2 regions of the Alteromonas sp. W364 genome follow, and region 2 is predicted to be linked to the other one. Evidence: predicted binding sites of a transcription regulator. Region 2 holds the regulator's gene; the other holds the start of a gene.
What was found. Region 2 encodes sigma-54, which starts transcription at its own class of promoters, with help from an activator protein. Its sites were predicted from a motif close to GTTGGCACGNNNNTNGNNT; they were not measured.
Positions count from the first base shown of each region.

Region 1: flhA (flagellar biosynthesis protein FlhA) is a predicted target of sigma-54. The motif match lies at 2,048-2,066, and genes of this name have one in related genera.

Region 1 is NZ_JAVRID010000004.1:152,555-155,987, forward strand. It holds gene RM556_RS07900 (diguanylate cyclase) at 1-1,998, shown strand, start outside; gene flhA (flagellar biosynthesis protein FlhA) at 2,107-3,433, shown strand, end outside.
Region 2 is NZ_JAVRID010000006.1:235,127-238,559, reverse strand. It holds gene rapZ (RNase adapter RapZ) at 1-22, opposite strand, end outside; gene ptsN (PTS IIA-like nitrogen regulatory protein PtsN) at 50-493, opposite strand; gene hpf (ribosome hibernation promoting factor) at 510-797, opposite strand; gene RM556_RS11770 (RNA polymerase factor sigma-54) at 822-2,309, opposite strand; gene lptB (LPS export ABC transporter ATP-binding protein) at 2,372-3,097, opposite strand; gene lptA (lipopolysaccharide transport periplasmic protein LptA) at 3,097-3,433, opposite strand, start outside.

The sequences.
Region 1 (3,433 bases), on a different contig from region 2:
AATGGCTTGGTTTTCTTAGGCACAAACGGCAATGGTGTTGGCGTTATAGATCAAAATAAAACCATGTTTAAGCGATTTGTATTGGACAATACCCAACATCATTTCAGTATTGGCCCGAAAGAGAACGATGTAAATTGGTTGGTTGCTGAAACGGGCATTTGGATATTAAACCCAGACAATAGTGTATCAGGCCCGTTGATTGATGAAGCAAGAAGCCAAAAGACAAATAAAGTCATGTCGGTTGCCTATGACAAATCAACTCGAACACTTTGGATTGCCACTCGCCTTGGCCTTGCGCGTTATCAGGATGGCGACGAATTTATAGAGTCAGTCGATTTAAAAAATAAAGAACTGTACACACTAGAATTAGCGCCTACCGGGGTTTGGGTAGGGACCACAAAGCATGGATTGTATTTTTATGACTTTGAAACCCAAAGCACTACCATGCACTTTAATACTCCCATGGTGATTGACATCGTTTACTCCAACGAAGAAGAACTGATTGTTGGAACCACCAACGGTTTATTTTTAATCAATCCGCAAAGTCGCCAAGTGCGAGTCGTTACCGAAGATAAAAATAATCCAAACGGAATAGCACACAATGTCATCACATGGGTTTCTAAAGTATCGGCATCTCGTTACTACGTTGGCTTGCACGCCCATGGCTTGATGCTCATGGAACTTGATGATTTTCAAACAGCCCCCGTATTTACGCAATTGTTTAAAGACTCAGAACTCAGTGCCTCTTCGATTGGTGCGGTGGTAGAGGATGAGCAGGGATTATTGTGGATATCTACAGAACGGGGCATCGCCAGAGGTGATTTAAAAACGCAGCAGCTTGATTATTTTGGTCAAAATGACGGTACTAACGAAAGTGGTTACTATATTGGCGCAAGGGCCAAGAACTCTGATGGTAAGATTCTGTTTGCAGGTGATCAAGGCCTGACTTACTTCTACCCCGAGAGTATTTCAAAAAATGAAGAAATGCCTTCATTGCATATTACTAAAATAGGCAAGCTAAGCAGCGAAGATAATTACGGTGCCAGCACCTACGCAGACGAGAATAATAACTTCACGAAGGTGACTTTGCGTCCAGAAGACCTGTTATTAACAATTGATTTCGCTGCCTTGGAGTATGGTAGTCCGGAAAGTATTGAATATGCCTATCGTTTACTTGGTTTTGATAGTCGCTGGCAATATCTCGATAGCAAAAATCGCACAATCACCTATACCAATTTAGATCCTGGTAACTACCAATTGGAGATTAAATCTACCAACCGCTATGGCCTGTGGAGTGATACACCTCTGTTTGTAGACATTCTAGTTTTGCCACCTTGGTGGCGAACACCGATCGCCATGTTCCTTATTGGTATTCTTGTATTTCTGCTCCTATTTGGCATCTTTAGGTGGCGAACATACGCACTACATAAGCGCTCCGAAGAGTTGTTACTGTCGGTCAAAAGCAAAACGCAAGAATTGCAGCTCGCGAACGAGAGACTCAAGGTATTAACCACACTCGATCCCTTAACCGAGGTTTATAACCGCCGTGGCTTCACTGAGAACCTATCCAGAGAGTTTTCACGCTATCAGCGAGAGCAAGTTCCTTTTTCTATTATTCTTATCGATATTGATTTCTTTAAGAAGGTTAACGACAACTATGGGCATGAGTCTGGTGATATCGTGTTAAAGGAAATTGCCGATGTTTTGCGTCAATCTACGCGCAGTTATGACATGTTAGCGCGATGGGGCGGAGAAGAGTTTATTGCCTTGTTACCGAATACCAAATTACCAGAGGCTATTTTATTAGCCAATAAGTATCGTGAGACGATTGCTGAGCATGTATTCGCTGTGAAGCAAGGCGAAACCAGCATCACGCTGACTGCTGGCGTAGCGTGTATAGAAGAGCATAAGAGTGCTGATGATTGCATTAGCCAAGCCGATAAACTGCTGTATGAAGGTAAAAATATGGGCCGAAATCAGGTTTTACCTATGCTCTAAATACAAGGCAAAAGCCCAAATATAATACCTATTTCAAGTTCTTAGACAGTTTGGCACGGTAGTTGATATACCCAAGGTATTATTCCTTAGCTGTCAAAATTCTGTTGTATGCAATTAACCACCGCTTTTCAACGTGTTGATAAAACACAAATAAAGAACATAGCTGCCGGCATGGGCGCACCAGTGGTCGTTCTCGCGATTATGGGTATGGTCATTTTACCGATGCCAGCCATTCTTCTGGATGTATTATTTAGTTTTAATATCGCACTGTCACTCGTCATTATTTTGGTGTCTGTTTTTACCAAACGTCCAATTGATTTTGGCATCTTTCCGCTTGTTCTATTAGTCGCTACAGTATTGCGTTTAGCGCTGAACGTGGCCTCTACTCGTATTGTTTTAATACAAGGTCACGAAGGTGGAGACGCTGCTGGTAAAGTGATTCAAGCCTTTGGTGAAGTAGTTATTGGTGGTAACTATGTGGTCGGTGTGGTTGTTTTCGCGATACTTTTGATTATCAACTTTAAAGTAGTAACCGCAGGCGCAGGCCGGATTTCAGAGGTGAGTGCACGATTTACCTTGGATGCAATGCCAGGTAAGCAAATGGCCATTGATGCCGACTTGAACGCAGGCTATATCGATCAAGACCAAGCGCGTAAACGTCGTGAAGAGATTACTACAGAAGCTGATTTTTATGGTTCAATGGATGGTGCGTCAAAATTTGTAAAAGGCGATGCAATTGCTGGCTTATTTATCATGCTAATCAACATTGTTGGTGGCTTGTTTATTGGCATGTTTCAGCATGATTTACCCTTCAGTAACGCGATGGAAGTCTACACTATTCTCACTATTGGTGACGGTTTGGTGGCTCAAATTCCTTCACTTTTATTATCGGTTGCCACGGCGATTATTGTTACAAGAGAAAATGATTCTCAAGAAATGGGGCACGAAATTCGTGAGCAGCTTGCTAATCGTAAAGCCCTATACATCACTTCCGCTATTTTATTCATTATGGGCATTGTGCCTGGCATGCCACATGTTGCCTTTTTAAGTTTCTCATTCTTAGTGGGTGGCTACGCTTTCTTCCGAGACAAGATGGCCGCAAAACAAGCCGCTGAAAAAGCCTTGGTTGAAACGATGCCTGAAAGTAATAACGGTCCGGCTGAAATCAAAGAACTGGATTGGGACGATGTTCAGCAGGTGGATACTATCGGCTTGGAAGTGGGTTATCGATTAATTCCGTTGGTTGATAAAGCACAAGGTGGGGAGTTATTAACTCGAATTAAGGGGGTTCGGAAAAAACTGTCTCAAGAGTTGGGCTTTCTTATCCCACCAGTTCATATCAGGGATAACCTCGATTTCTCCCCGAACGCATACTCGATATCGATGATGGGGGTGTCCATTGGCGACGCCGAGATTAGCCATGACAATGAATTGG
Region 2 (3,433 bases):
CGCTAATGATGATTAGATTCAATGATGAGCCCCTTATTCTAGGTTTTGGTTATGCTAGCGCTGCGATTATTTGGTCTTTACTTGTGGCTTTTCTAATCGTTTTCACGATTTCTTTATCACTGAGTTTTTGTGCAATAGAAGAAAGTGTCTGAAGATGCTCTTCTGTTTGCTCTGATGGTACTAATAGTGCAAAGAAAATATCAACGGGTCTGTCGTCTATAGCGTCAAAGTCGATAGGTTCTTCACTCGTGACGACAACAGCTACGATATCGTCTATGCCGTCGATACGGCCATGAGGAATGGCAATGCCATTTCCAATACCTGTGCTGCCCATTTTTTCTCGGCTCACTATACTCGCGAGTATATCGCCAAGTGCTAATGATGGGTTTTCTCTGGCCGCAATCTCGCTGATGACTTCGAAAATTCTTTTTTTACTGTGACAATCGACCGCACATTCAGTGCGGTCTAAAGAAATGATATCAGATATGATCATATTAACTCTTAAGCAACTAGTGTCGCTTTAGTTTTTCCTTGTGTTTAATAACCTGTCTGTCTAGTTTATCGATAAGGCCATCAATGGCTGCATACATGTCATTATGCTCGGCATTTGCGTGAACAACGTCACCCTTTAAATGCACAGTAGCTTCTGCTTTTTGGCTCAGCTTTTCGACGTTTAACACCACGTGTACGTTGCTGATATGGTCGAAGTGTCGTTCTAACTTCTCAAACTTAGTATCGACATATGCTCTGAGTGAATCTGTAATATCTACGTGGTGACCTGTTAGATTAATTTGCATAATGTTACGTCCTCTAATGTCGTCTTATAAAAGACTTTTTCTTTGGTTCGACGGGGGAATCGAGAGAGACTCTCGATATTTCGCAATTGTCCGCCGTGCAACTTGAATACCTTGATCAGCTAACAATTGCGCAATCTTGCTATCACTTAATGGCTTGCTAGGTAACTCTGCAGCCACTAACTTCTTAATTAATGCTCTTATCGCAGTAGATGAACACTCTCCTCCAGACTCAGTAGAAACATGGCTAGAGAAAAAGTACTTTAACTCATAAATGCCACGTGGCGTGTGCATATACTTTTGTGTGGTAACTCGAGATATAGTCGATTCGTGCATATCCACCATTTCAGCTACGTCATTTAGTACCATCGGTTTCATCATTTCTGGGCCGTGTTCAAAAAAGCCCATTTGTTGCTGCACAATACAATGAGACACCTTTAGGAGTGTTTCGTTGCGGCTTTCTAAACTTTTGATAAACCATTTCGCCTCTTGTAAATGAGACTTAATAAATTGGGAATCGTTCGAATTTTTTGTACTTTTACTTAAGGCCGCATACTCTTGATTAACCACTAATGGCGGCAGTGAATCATTATTTAATTCAACAACCCAGCGACCGTTTTTCTTGAGCACAGTGACATCTGGAATGACATATTCCGGCTCTTTGGTTGCTATCTCACTCCCAGGACGGGGATTGAGTGTTTGTAGCAGACGCATCACTTCACGCAGTTGGTCTTCTTTCAACTTCGTTTTACGCATTAAAGTGCGGTAGTCTTTACTACTTAGTAAATCACTGTGTTCGCTTAGCAAATGTTTAGTTTCAGCGACCCAAGGTGTGTCGGGAGCAAACTGATTGAGTTGCACCAGCAAGCATTCTTGAGGTGAGCGGGACCCAGAGCCAATAGGGTCAAACATTTGAATGCGTTTTAAAACACATTCCACTTCATCAAGCTCAATCTCTTCGTTTTGTAAGCTATCCAAAATGTCTTCGCAACTGACGGTTAAATAGCCTGATTCGTCGATACTGTCGATAATTGCGATAGCGATAGAACGGTCAATATCAGAGAAGGGCGTTAATTCCATCTGCCAGATTAAGTGGTCTTGGATATTTTCTGAGGTCTCACCTTGAAAGACGTAGTCGTCGTCGGGGCTTGAGCCACCTGTCATCGTTGCTGGTGCAGAAGACGAACTGAGGTATTCTTCCCATGAACTGTCGATCGGTAAATCATCAGTGAGTTGATTGTTTTCTAAGGCGTCATGACTATCGATGTTGTCAGAATTTGCCGAATTGAGGTCGCTAGAATCAGCTTGCTCTCTATCGTTTGCACTATTCTCTTCTGACTGCTTGTCATTATTGTGTTCACTTTCATCAATTTCCAATAAGGGATTTGAGTCAAGCGCTTCTTGGATTTCTTGTTGCAGGTCTAGCGTAGATAACTGTAATAGCTTGATCGCCTGCTGCAACTGAGGCGTCATCGTAAGTTGTTGACTGAATTTTAACTGCAATGAAGGCTTCATTGATGCCCTTGACCTAATGTTAACGGCGAGACGTGCCGAATTCTAAACATGATACGGAATACCTATAAGACAAATTGTTCACCGAGATAAACATCTCGCACTTTTTGGTTACTGAGAACTTCCTCAGCACTGCCTGAGGCGATTAGTTCGCCATGACTTACTATATACGCTTGTTCACAAACATCGAGGGTTTCTCGAACATTGTGGTCAGTTATTAATACACCAATATCACGTTCTTTTAATTGTTGTATTATCTTCTTTATATCATTAACAGAAATTGGGTCAACACCGGCGAAGGGTTCATCGAGCAAAATAAATTTAGGATTTGCTGCTAAAGCTCGCGCGATCTCGACTCTACGCCGCTCCCCGCCTGACAAACTCATCCCAAGATTGTTTCGAATATGATTCACATTAAATTCATCCATTAAATCATCGGCTTGTTGCTCGCGCTGGTCTTTTGTGAGTTCTTTTCTCGTTTGCAAAATAGCCATTAGATTTTCATATACCGTTAGTTTCCGGAAAATCGAAGCTTCTTGCGGTAAATAACCGATACCGTGTCTTGCTCTCTCATGCATGGGCTGAATTGATAAATCTAGCTGATCAATGAAAATTTCACCTTTATCGATAGGTACGAGCCCAACGATCATGTAAAAAGTAGTGGTTTTACCGGCGCCATTGGGGCCTAACAAGCCAACGATTTGGCCTGTGGATACCTCAATACTGACGTCTCTAACGACTTGCCTAGCTTTGTATGACTTGGCGAGATGATTGGCAACGAGTTTACTCACTATTGATCGTCCTCTTGCTTCTTATCTGCGTCTTCTGCTTTATTTTTCAAGGTGTCTTTGGTTTTCTGAATCGTATCTGGACTGAAAATTGTCACGGTAGGCGTGTTACTTTTCTCATTTGTGTTGGCCAGCACCTGTTCTTTTTGCATATCAAAAATAATTGAATCACCTTTAATCGTAAAGGCATTCTGCAGAAGTTGTGCATTGCCTTTCAAAGAAATGGTGCGGTCAGCTTTAATGTATTTGATTTCATTCGCACGGGCTTCGACCATGCTGCCGTCGGCCAATTGTTGGATATAAGAAGCAGGTTTGCCGGTGGCAATAAAAATTTCACGC